Regions from separate parts of the Thermoanaerobacterium thermosulfurigenes genome, predicted to be linked through region 3. Evidence: riboswitches for the same ligand, from Rfam matches in the RefSeq annotation. Region 3 holds a riboswitch; each other region holds the start of a gene.
What was found. A riboswitch is a leader RNA that binds a small molecule or an ion and turns the genes downstream of it on or off. The one in region 3 is predicted to bind S-adenosylmethionine.
Positions count from the first base shown of each region.

Region 1: another riboswitch for S-adenosylmethionine. It lies ahead of metK (methionine adenosyltransferase); the one in region 3 lies ahead of HNR52_RS07255 (methylenetetrahydrofolate reductase).
Region 2: another riboswitch for S-adenosylmethionine. It lies ahead of HNR52_RS06105 (methionine ABC transporter ATP-binding protein); the one in region 3 lies ahead of HNR52_RS07255 (methylenetetrahydrofolate reductase).
Region 4: another riboswitch for S-adenosylmethionine. It lies ahead of HNR52_RS11275 (homocysteine synthase); the one in region 3 lies ahead of HNR52_RS07255 (methylenetetrahydrofolate reductase).

Region 1 covers NZ_JBPODR010000018.1:26,731-29,947, reverse strand. The annotation lists gene HNR52_RS08225 (HD-GYP domain-containing protein) at 1-568, shown strand, start outside; gene metK (methionine adenosyltransferase) at 682-1,869, opposite strand; SAM riboswitch class I at 1,944-2,045, opposite strand; gene HNR52_RS08215 (rubrerythrin family protein) at 2,174-2,677, opposite strand; gene HNR52_RS08210 (peroxiredoxin) at 2,697-3,197, opposite strand.
Region 2 covers NZ_JBPODR010000011.1:51,640-54,856, reverse strand. The annotation lists gene HNR52_RS06110 (methionine ABC transporter permease) at 1-598, opposite strand, end outside; gene HNR52_RS06105 (methionine ABC transporter ATP-binding protein) at 585-1,607, opposite strand; SAM riboswitch class I at 1,685-1,785, opposite strand; gene HNR52_RS06100 (BglG family transcription antiterminator) at 1,999-3,217, shown strand, end outside.
Region 3 covers NZ_JBPODR010000014.1:48,324-51,540, forward strand. The annotation lists gene HNR52_RS07250 (homocysteine S-methyltransferase family protein) at 1-998, opposite strand, end outside; gene HNR52_RS07255 (methylenetetrahydrofolate reductase) at 1,012-1,914, opposite strand; SAM riboswitch class I at 1,969-2,063, opposite strand; gene HNR52_RS07260 (DUF362 domain-containing protein) at 2,213-3,142, shown strand; gene HNR52_RS07265 (sugar phosphate isomerase/epimerase family protein) at 3,169-3,217, opposite strand, start outside.
Region 4 covers NZ_JBPODR010000040.1:1,933-5,149, forward strand. The annotation lists gene HNR52_RS11275 (homocysteine synthase) at 1-1,253, opposite strand, end outside; SAM riboswitch class I at 1,383-1,485, opposite strand; gene polX (DNA polymerase/3'-5' exonuclease PolX) at 1,560-3,217, opposite strand, start outside.

The DNA of each region.
Region 1 (3,217 bases), on a different contig from region 3:
TCTTTTGATGTCATTAAAGAATTACCATTACGAGACGTACAAACATAGCATAAGAGTCGCAAAATTGTCATACAATGTAGCGAACATGATGCGACTTAACATGAAGGAAAAAATAGCAATATATAAGGGTGCATTACTGCATGATATAGGCAAAGTGATGATTCCAATTAATATTCTTGCAAAACCAGACAAACTTACAGAATTAGAATACGACGTCATGAAATTGCATCCCATATACGGCGCCGATATACTTGAAGCCTTGACCCCACTTGTATACTTGACGTCTACTGTGCTATATCATCATGAAAGGCTTGATGGGACAGGTTATCCTTATGGTTTAAAAATCATTCCATTTGGTGCACAGATTGTAGCAGTGTGTGATTCTTTCGACGCAATGACAAACGATAGACAGTATAGAAAAGCTAAAAACACTATTGAAGCAATACGTGATTTGAGAGAGTGCGATGCAAAATACAATCAGATGCTTGTTTCAGCATTAGAAAACGTGATTAAAACAAATGCAAAAGTTTTTGGAAAAAATAGAGAAAGCAATGGAATAGCCATCTAATTTATGCTATAATAAAAGTAGCGGAGCGTACAATTTTTATAAAAACTGCGGCTATAAATATAAATATACATAAACGCCGCAAAGCCCGGAGTTTCCTCCGGGCTTTAAAATTATTATTTATTAAAAGCAAGTTTTTTCAATATTTCAGCTCTGTCAGTTCTCTCCCATGTAAGGTCAAGATCTGTTCGGCCAAAATGTCCATACGCTGCAACTTGTCTATAAATAGGCCTTCTTAAATCAAGATCTTTTATGATAGCAGCAGGTCTTAAATCAAATACCTTTTTGACTATTTCAGATATCTCTTCATCAGATATCTTTCCAGTGCCAAAAGTATCTACATTGACTTCTAATGGTGTAGCTACGCCTATAGCATATGCCAATTGAACTTCACACTTTTCAGCAAGTCCAGCAGCTACAATGTTTTTCGCTACATACCGTGCAGCGTACGCAGCAGATCTGTCAACTTTCGACGGGTCTTTGCCAGAAAAAGCACCACCGCCATGTCTTGCATATCCACCATAAGTGTCGACTATTATCTTCCTTCCTGTAAGGCCACTGTCCCCTTGCGGTCCACCAACTACGAATCTTCCTGTCGGATTTACATATATCTTCGTATCTTCATCAATAAGCTCTGGTGGAACGATAGGTTTTATTACATACTCTTTTACATCATTTTCAATCTTATCATGATCAACGTCTGGCGAGTGTTGTGTAGATACGACGATTGAATCAACTCTTTTTGGTACGTCATCAACGTACTCAATCGTCACCTGTGTCTTGCCATCAGGTCTTAGATAATCTAAAGTGCCATTTTTCCTTACCTCTGCTAATCTGCGAGCAAGTCTATGGGCTAATGATATTGGAAGAGGCATAAGTTCAGGCGTCTCTGTACATGCGTATCCAAACATCATACCTTGGTCTCCAGCGCCTTGTTCTTCCAGCTCATCGTGGGAGATGCCTTTTTTAACTTCCAGAGCCTTATCAACTCCCAATGCTATATCTGGAGACTGTTCATCTATTGATGTAAGCACAGAGCATGTGTCAGCATCAAAACCGTATTTTGCCCGCGTATACCCTATCTCTTCTATAACCTTTCTTGCAATTTTGGGTATGTCAACGTAGCACTTTGTGGATATTTCGCCCATTACCAATACCATACCTGTCGTGACAGCAGTCTCACAAGCTATCCTCGCATAAGGATCATTTTTTAGGATCTCATCTACAATAGCATCAGATATCTGATCGCAAATTTTATCTGGATGTCCTTCAGTAACTGATTCTGAAGTAAAATACTTTTTCATTCGTATCCTCCTTTTTAAATCACATAAAAGACCTAAAACAAAATAAAACCTCTCCAAAAGAAGAGGCACATCCACCCTCATCTTTCAGAAGCGAACTTCTGCGAGAATTAGCACCTTGTCGTAAAACAGGTTGCCGGGCTTCATAGGGCTCCTCCCTCCACCTCTCTTGATAAGAGTTTCACTTATTTAACTTAAAATATAATATCACAGTACAACAAATAAGTCAATTAAAAATTAAAAAAGTGCTTGATGACAATCAAGCACTTTAAAGTTAATATATGATAATGAAGGGGTTTTATGCCTTTTAGAATACAACAAACTTATCTCTTGGAGCTCCACATACTGGACATTTTTCTGGAGCCGTATCAATTGCCGTATACCCGCAAACTGGGCAAATATACACTTTAGATATAGCTATGTCTTCATTTTTAAGTGCCGCTGCTTTTGCATCTGTATACATCTTAGCATGTAACTTCTCAGCTTCAAGAGCATAGTTGAAGCTTTTATCTGCAGATTTCTCCTCCTGCAGATCTGCTACAGCTTTATATGCTGGATACATTTCTTCTACTTCAAATGTCTCACCTGCTATTGCCTTGTCAAGATTTGCTACTGTGTCTTTCACTTCGCCTAATGTCTTGTAGTGATTTGTAGCATGAACTAATTCGGCGTAAGATATAGCTCTAAAAAGCTTTGCTATGTTTGGCTTACCCTCCTTTTCAGCCACATCAGCAAAAATTTGATACCTCATGTGAGCCTGGCTTTCACCTGCGTATGCATCGCTTAGATTTTTTGTCGTCATTTCTCTCATTTCAAAATCTCCTCCTTTTTTAATCTAATACTTTGTCCCCTGGTTTCCAACCTACAGGGCAAGCATGACCTGTTTGAAGTGCATTAAGCACTCTCAATATTTCATCGACATTTCTGCCGATTACTGGCTCATGTACAACTTCGTAATCAACATTTCCCTCAGGATTAATGATGAATGCAGCTCTCAATGCTATACCAGCATCTTCAATAAGTATTCCATACTGCTTTGTGACTTCTTTGTTGTAATCAGATAAAAGCGGAAAATCAACACCACCAAGACTATCTATCCATGCCTTGTGCGAGTAAACGCTATCTGTGTTAATACCTAATAACTCAGCATTGAGCTTGTCAAATTCAGGTTTCATCCTGTTAAACTCAGGTATTTCTGTTGAACATACTGACGAAAAGTCAAGTGGATAAAAGAAAAGTACTACCCATTTACCTTTATAATCGCTTAAGGATATTTGACCTTTTGTGCTTTCTAACTTAAATTCAGGAGCTTTCTTACCTACCAACGACATATGTACCCACCTCTCATCTA
Region 2 (3,217 bases), on a different contig from region 3:
TAGCTATAAGCACATCTGTCTGAAACCTTTGGTAGCCATATCTTATAGCCAGATCTCCTAAACCACCTCCTCCAATAGCACCTGCCATAGCAGAATACCCTAAAATATTTATAACCGTAAGAGTTATTCCCAATATAAGTGATGGCAATGATTCTGGAATCATGACTTTAAATATTATCTGTGGTATTGATGCACCGACAGATATAGATGCTTCAATGACACCCCAGTCTACTTCTTTAAGAGATGATTCTATGACTCTTGCAACAAATGGAGCTGCAGCAACTGACAATGGTACAATAGCAGCAGTAGGCCCTATAGTTGTGCCAACAATAAGCCTTGCCAATGGGAAGATTGCGATTATGAGGATTATGAACGGCACTGACCTCATGACATTAATTACAGTACCTAATATCTGATTTAACTTTAGGTTTTCCTTTATATGTCCTTTATCTGTTATGACGAGTATTATGCCGAGAGGCAGTCCTATGATTACTGAGAAAAGTGTTGAGAAAAATACCATGTACAAAGATTCCCAAAGAGGCTCCTCCATAAGTTGCCACAAGTTTAACAGATACTGCAATGTATTAGATGACACCATTTTTAAGCACCTCTATTCTAAGACCATTATTTTCTAAAAATTTTATCGCATCTTTTATAGAATTTTGTCCACCGCTTATTTTTATTAGGAGATTTCCTATTTGTGAGTTTTGCACCCTTTCGATATTTCCTGAAATGATATTCACTTCAACATCGAAATTTTTTATCATGTGAGATATGACAGGTTGGTTGCTGCTGCTGCCAAAAAACGATAATCTTAAGACTTCCTCGTTTGGGTTATCGTCATCAAGCAATATGTCTGGTGGAAGTTCAGCTATCATATCTTTTAAAAATCTTTTAGATGTTTCTGTTGAAGGGTTTGAAAAGATGTCTATTACATTTCCTTCCTCGATTATTCTGCCGTCTTCCAAAACTGCCACTTTGTCGCACAGATTTCTTATGACAGACATTTCGTGCGTTATTACCACGATTGTAATTCCGTATTGCTTGTTTATGTCCTTTAAAAGATTTAAGATGGATTCTGTCGTTGTAGGGTCTAAAGCGGATGTGGCTTCATCAGATAGAATTATGTCTGGATTGTTTGCTAAAGCTCTTGCGATTCCTACCCGTTGTTTTTGCCCGCCAGATAGCTGTGCAGGGTATGCGTACTTTTTATCTTTTAAATCTACCACATCCAGCAATTCATCAACGCGTTTTTTTATGGCAGAATCGCTGACTTTCGAGATCTTAAGAGGAAATGCTATGTTCTCATACACTGTAGAGTTCATCAAAAGATTGAAATGCTGAAATATCATGCCAATCTTTTTTCTCATATTTCTTAGTTCTTTTGGCTTTAACTTTGTCATTTCTACGCCGTTTATCAGTATGCTGCCAGATGTAGGTTTTTCCAACATGTTGATGCACCTTATCAATGATGATTTCCCGGCACCGCTTAGACCCATTATGCCATAAATTTTACCATCGCTTATAGTTAAGTTGATGTCCTTTAAAGCTACTACATCTTTTCCGTTTGTGTTGTAAACTTTGCTTAAGTTTTTTATTTCGATCAAATCATTTCACCTTCTTTTCGCAAATTTAATTTAAAAAAGCAATAAAAAAAAACCTCCAATGAAAGAGGTTTTGTCCTCTCTCATCTCTCAGCAATCGCTGCAGGAATTGGCACCATTGCACATACGTGCCGGTTGCCGGGTTTCATCGGGCCAGTCCCTCCACCTCTCTAGATAAGAGAATAATTTCGTTTTTAGTTGTTAAAATGATTATATAGGATGGATGTTGAAAAGTCAAGCAAAATTTTCATGCGGCAATATTAAATTTTTGTCATAATAAATCTGACAGCGTGTTCACAAGTTTGTGTTGATTTAATCAATAAATTGATTATAATTAAGATGAAAGATAAGTTAACTTATTAATAATTTGTCATAGATGAAAGGACAAATATCTATGAAAGAGTTAAGTAGGCGCCAATTAGAAATCTTCAAAAAGGTTCTTTCAAAAGAAGTTTCCAGTTTGGACGATATCGTCATTTTGTACAAGTTAAGCAAAAGGACTGTTTACAGGGAAATAAATGCGATAAATGAGTATATAAAAGAATACAATTTGAGGCTTAAAAATGACGATGGAGCATTAGTCTTAGAAGGAACTGATAATGATATCGAAAAATTCAAATTCGATGTAATAGGTTATAGGCCAAGCATTGATGCTGATAAAAGGCGAAAGCTGATACTGTCTGAGCTTTTGCAGATGAAAGAACCTGTAAAACTTGAGTACTTCGCTAAAGAATACAATGTGACTACGGCAACAATAAGCTATGACATTAAAGAGATCGATAAATGGCTAAACAAGCAAAATGTTACAATTGTAACTAAGCCTGGTGTTGGCATATACGTAAAAGGCGATGAAAACAATATAAGAAGGGCTATTATAAATTTTTTGTATGACAATGTAGAGACAAAAGACCTAATTGAGTTTTTAAATAAGGGGTACAATAATATAAACAAACTTAGTGAAGACATAAATGACAGGCTGCTTAGGCTTATAGACTATGATACGGTTTTAAAGATAGAGAAGGCTATACAAAAATTGGAGAAATCCCTTAATTACGAATTAGCAGAAAGCTCGTACATGGGGCTTACAGTGCATCTGGCATTGGCGCTAAAAAGAATAAAAGAAGGCGAAAAGATAAAAATAGGTAATGAAAGCCTTTATGAGCTTAAAAAGTCGGATGAGTTCGAATTTGCAGAAATGCTTGCCAGGTTTTTGGAAGAAGAATTCGACATTTCTATTCCGGAAGATGAAATCGGTTATATAACGATTCATCTACAAGGAGCAAGGTACAGGGCAAATACCGAAGACGTAAATGACGAGCTGCTAAATGAAATACTGCAGGAAATGATCAGCGTTGCAGAAGATGAATTTGGCACTGACTTCAAAGATGATATGATGCTTTTAAGCGGTTTAAAGACGCACCTAAGGCCTACTATCTTTAGACTTCGCATGGGTCTTGCGATTAGAAACCCGCTTATAAATGACATTAAAGAACGGTACAGCAGTTTATTTGAAAAATGTATATCTATTGCAAATGTGATTAAAGACAAGCTTAATGTTGATGTGCCTGATGATGAGATAGGATATATTGCGATGCATTTTGGCGCATCCATAG
Region 3 (3,217 bases):
CTTAATTTCTTCTTTCCTGTAGGATTTATCCTTTCGCCGATTACACACACAGGATAATCGCTGCCTATGAAAACAGTCTTTGTATTTGATGAAACTGCTGTGTATTCTTTCACGGCAGTTTTTTTCTCTGTGTCATGTATCTCAGCTTTCAAAAGCTTAATAAAATCTGGAGTTGTCCCACAACAACCACCAACAATAGATGCTCCGCATTCTAAAAGCTTTTTTGTCTCGACGGCAAATTTCTCTTTCGTAATGTCGTAAAGAGTCAATCCATCCTCTAAATGAGGCATTCCTGCATTTGGCTGCGCCAAAATTGGTATCCTTGAAACTTCAGCCATCTTCTTCACTATGTCTGCCATCATGTCAGGTCCCGTAGAGCAATTGACACCTATGGCATCAAGGCCAAGCCCTTGAAGACTTACTACTGCTGTAACAGGGTCTGTCCCCATAAGCGTCCTTCCATCTTCTTGAAACGTCATGGTACAAATTACCTTTAAATTAGTATTTTCCTTTACAGCGAGAATAGCCGCCTTCGCTTCTAATATATCTGACATAGTCTCAATAAGCGCCAAATCGACACCGGCTTTTTCCCCTTCTACAGCAACCTCTGCAAAAGCATTATAAGCCTCGTCAAATGTCAGCTTGCCAAAAGGCTCCATCAGTTCGCCAATAGGTCCCATAGAAAGAGCAACAGCTTTATCACCAGCAGCTTTTCTGGCTATCTGCACTGCACTTTTGACTATTTCAGGCAATTTATCCGAAAGATTGTAGGATCTTAATTTTATTCTATTGGCACCAAATGTATTTGTCTCAATAACATCTGCCCCTGCATCTATATACGATTTGTGGATTTCATATACTATATCCGGATATGAAAGATTGTAATACTCTGGGCATTCTCCTGTTTTAAGTCCTTTTTTCTGAAGCATAGTGCCCATTGCTCCGTCAAAGACGATTATGCTATTCTTTAAATTCTTAAAAATATCCAATTGCAACATCTCCTTATGATGACTACAATACTTCTTCTATATCATTTTGTCTTATGTTTTTTACGCCATTTACAATGTCAACAACTATATCTGTCTTGCCAAGTGGCATGATATGAACACCACCCACTTTATCTTTTATCTTGTTTATAAATTCTATTGCAATTTTTATCCCTTCACCTTTTTCACCGTCTTTTAACCTGTCTATTATTTTTTCAGGTATCTCGATGCCAGGCACCTTTTCGTTCAAGTTTAAAGCCATCTTATAGCTTTTAAGGGGTAGTACCCCTACTAAAATTGGAATATCAAATTGCTCTACAGCATCAAGAAATCTGTATAAAATCTCATCATCATAAACAGGCTGAGTCTGTATGAAAGATGCTCCACTTTCTATTTTCGTCTTTAATTTTTCTATTGATTCAGGTCTTAAATCATTTGGATTTGCTGTTGTTCCTATGCAGAAATTTGTAGATGATTCTAATTTATTTCCACTGTAATCAAATCCATCATTTAGGGACTTTGCTATCTTCACAAGACCTACAGAATCTACGTCGTACACGCCTGTTGCCTGTGGCACATCACCTCGCTTTGGATCGTCTCCTGTAAGGGCAAGGATATTTCTAACTCCAAGAGCATATGCACCCAAAAGCTCTGCCTGAAGACCAATAAGATTTCTGTCCCTACATGTTAAGTGAAATATGGTTTCTATGTTTAGATGATTTTGCAAAAGATGCGCCAATGCAATAGGGCTCATTCTCATATTTGCCATAGGACAATCAGTTATATTTAAAGCATCTGCTATTCCATATAATTTTTTCGCTTCTTCAATAGAATTTGAAATATCAGCTCCTTTTGGCGTCGATATCTCCACAGTTATGACAAATTGCTTATTTTTAAGCTTTTGACACAAATTTTCAGAATTTTGCAAAACGACCCCTCCTTAAAATAAAAAAACTCTTCGCCAAAAGAAGAGATATTTTTGCTCCCATCTTTCAGCGATATGCTGCTGGAATTGGCACCGTGATATCCGGTTGCCGAGCTTCATAGGGCCAGTCCCTCCGCTACTCTTGATAAGAGTTTACTATATTAATTTATTAAATTATATGATACCGTCCTCTGGTACAATTGTCAATGAAATATTTGTTGAAATGTTAAAATTACTTAGGCTTTTTGCTTAGATATTTTAATTTTTGATAAAATGCAAATCATATATATGAGGTGATTTTATGAGGTACAGAAAAATTGTAGAACCAGTAGTAGCAATAGCATCTGGCCTTGATGAGATACAAAACTTAAATACCGCTTTAAACTTATTACCTTTGCAAAATCTAATCGAAACGGGTAATACCGTTGTAATAACGCCAAATTTCGTTAAAAGCAAGCCTCCTCAAAGCGGTACGATAGTAGGACCAGATACATTGAGAGCCCTTATAAGATACGTAAAATCCAAAAATCCTGGCAGGATTGTTATTGCCGCTGGCTCTGGTGGAGATCCTACACCTAAAGTTTTATCTGATAATAGATTTGATAAAGTCATTTCAGAAGAAGGCATCGAATTTGTAGATTTAAATTATGGCCCTTACGTAGAATTGCTGCTGGACGACTGTCTTTTAAAATCCACAAAAGTAAATGAACTTTATGAAAAAATGGATGTACTAATTTCATTCACTCAAATGAAAATGCATGAAGAAGCTACAGTATCGCTTGGAATCAAAAACATAGCTTTAAGCTGGCCTCCCGCAGAAATACATGGATTTCCCAAAAAAAATTTAGGCATACACGATGACCTTCACAATTTCATAAGGGCCATGGCTGAAAAAATATCTATAGATCTTACAATATTAAGCGGTCAAGAAGCGATGATAGGCACAGGGCCATCAGAAGGAAAGCCTATCAATGCAAACATGATAATAGCAGGAACAGATCCTGTAGCAACAGATACAGTAGGTGCCAGAATGTTCGGACTTATGCCTCAAGGCGTCAACTACTTGTTTCAATGTGCTAAAAGAGGTGTAGGTACGGGTGAGCTTAAAAACGTCACTATTAAAGGCATACCATTACAACAAGCCGAACTGAATTTCTCTACGCTGGCATATGGCTATGGCATCGCCCTAGATTCAAGCGGAATAAAGCAGATGGTGCCAGGAAAAGCTTAAAGATAAGGGTTTAGTCTCCCTTATCTTTATTTTTTAAAGATACTTTTTAGGTATTCAATGCCTTCTTTTAAATCG
Region 4 (3,217 bases), on a different contig from region 3:
AATATGTCGTCGATGTCTTCTATGCCTATTGAAAGTCTTATTTGGTCAGGGGTTACACCTGCTAATGATAATTCTTCTTCGCTTAATTGCGAATGTGTCGTGCTTGCTGGATGAATTACCAAAGACTTTGCGTCACCAACATTGGCCAGCAATGAGAATAATTCAAGGCTGTTTATGAATTTGATTCCAGCATTTATTCCACCTTTTATTCCAAATGTCAATATCGCTCCTGCACCCTTCGGCAGGTATTTCTTTGCAAGCTCATGGTATTTGTTTTCTTTAAGTCCAGGATAGTTTACCCACGTCACATTGGGATTGCTTGCTAAGAATTCTGCTACTTTTTGTGCATTTTCCACATGTCTTTGGACTCTTAATGACAAAGTCTCTAATCCTTGTAAAAATAAAAATGCATTGAATGGACTTAAAGATGCACCAGTATCTCTTAAAAGCTGTACTCTCAGTTTTGTGATATATGCGGCAGGTCCAAATGATTCAACATATTTGATTCCATGATAGCTGGGATCTGGCTCTACAAATTCAGGGAATCTTCCGCTTCCTGCCCAATCAAATTTTCCTGAATCTACTATTACTCCGCCTATTGATGTTCCGTGGCCTCCTATAAATTTTGTCGCTGAATGTACTACTATATCTGCCCCGTATTCAAACGGACGGAAGAGATATGGCGTTGCAAATGTGTTGTCTACAATTAGCGGTATTTTATTCTCATGGGCTATTTTTGCTATAACCTCAAAATCAGGTATATTTATCCCGGGATTTCCTATCGTCTCTATATACAATGCCTTTGTTTTGTCTGTTATTGCTTTTCTGAAATTTTCTGGATCATCTGGATCTACAAATGTCGTTTTAATGCCAAGTTTAGGCAACGTTAAAGCGAAAAGATTGTATGTTCCTCCGTATAATGTGCTGGCAGATACTATTTCATCACCTGCACTTGCTATATTTAAAATCGAGTATGTTATAGCAGCAGAGCCAGAAGCTGTCGCAACAGCACCAACACCACCTTCTAAGGCTGCTATTCTCTTTTCAAATACATCATTGGTGGGATTCATAATTCTTGTATAAATATTACCTGGTTCTTTAAGGCTAAATAAAGAAGCGGCATGTTCAGTATCTTTAAATATATATGACGATGTTTGATAAATTGGCACTGCCACTGCACCTGTAGTTGGATCTGGTTCTTGCCCCGCATGCACCTGCAATGTGTCAAATTTTAATTTTCTTTCTTCACTCATCTAAATCTCTCCTCTATATAATTTTAATTTAAATAAACAAATTAAATTGATTCTTATAATGCACCTCTTTTCATTTTGGTATATTAAAAGCCCTCTTCGATGTAGAAGAGGGCTAAGTTTGCGCCGCTCCTCTCATCTCTCAGGTTTCCCTGCAGGATTTGGCACCAGACGCATTATATATGCCGGTTGCCGGGTTTCATCGGGCCAGTCCCTCCACCACTCTTGATAAGAGGTTTCATATTCAATTTGTATTTTAAACTATATTAACACTTTAAATCATTAATGTCAATAGGTTTTCTTGGAATTTTATTTTAAAACCTTCTTTAATTCGTCATATTCATACGTATTTATCACATCTTTCGCTTCAAGCCAACCTTTACGTGCAATGCCGATGCCATATTTCATATCATCAAGTCCTTCTATCCTATGTGCATCTGGGCAAATTGCAAATTTTACACCTTTTTCTTTTGCATATTTTATATATCTCCAATCCAAATCAAGCCTGTATGGACTTCCATTTATTTCAATTATTTTCCCGTATTCAGCAACACTATCTATAATTTTATACACGTCAATGTCATAACCGTCTCTTGCAAGGAGAAGTCTCCCTGTTAGATGTCCAATGATTTTTGTGTATTTATTTTTTATAGCTTTTATTATTCTCTCTGTCATGTCGTCTTTAGTCATTTTAAAGTTAGAATGAACAGATGCGATGACAAAGTCAAGTCTTCTCAATATATCTTCGTCATAATCAAGTGAACCATCTTTTAATATATCAGATTCTATGCCTTTTAATATTTTTATATCACTATACTTGTTATTCAATTCATCAATTTCATCCAATTGCCTTAAAACATCTTCTTCTTTAAGTCCATTTGCATAAAATGCAGATTTACTGTGATCTGTAATACCAATAATTTTATAACCGCAATCTCGTGCAGCATTCACCATTTCAGAAATTGTATTTGCACCATCGCTGTATATCGTATGTACATGAAAAACCCCTTTGATGTCTTTTTCATCTATTAATATGGGAAGTAATCCTTTTTCTGCTGCTTCAATTTCACCCATATTCTCTCGAAGTTCCGGTGGAATATATTGAAGAGCTAAACTTTTAAATATGTCGTCTTCATCATAGCATTTAACAAGCAAATCATCTTTAAATAGTCCATATTCATTCATTTTTATTCCCATTTGCTTTGCCCTATGCCTCATAGCTGTATTGTGCTCTTTGCTACCGGTAAAATGGTGCAATGCATATGGAAATTCCTCATCTTTAACAACCCTTAAGTCTACATTTATGCCAGATTTCAATATTACGCTAGTCTTGGTTTCTCCCTTGGCAACAATATCCCTTATACCTTCATATTTTGTAAATACGTCCATTAGCTTCTCAGGATTGTCACACGTAGCAAGAATATCTATGTCTTTCACCGTTTCTTTTCTTCGCCTTAAACTTCCCGCAATCTCGCATCTTATTGTCAATCCACTATCAACAAGATATTGTTTTAATGATGTGGCCTCTAAATATGCATCCATAAATAGATGCTTACCACTAAACTGTTTTATAAATTGTATACCTTCAAGGATTTTTTTCTGTGTTTTTTCACCAAATCCAGGTAATTCAACAAGTCTATTTTCAATACAGGCATATTCCAATTCACCAACCGTCTTTATATCCAATTTGTCATACAATGTTTTTATCTTTTTAGGTCCAAGACCTGGTATTTTCAACATCTCAATTAAGCCTTCAGGTATCGATGCTTTAAGATTTTCATAGTATTCAAGTCTGCCTGTAGTAATAAGCTCTGTAAGCTTTTTATTAAGCGCATCACCTATACCCTTCACATCTTTTAATCTATCTTCTTTTATTAATTTCTCAATATCGTCGTCAAGAACTTCTATTGTACGGGCAGCATTATAATACGCTCTCGACTTAAAAGGATTTTCACCTTTTAATTCTA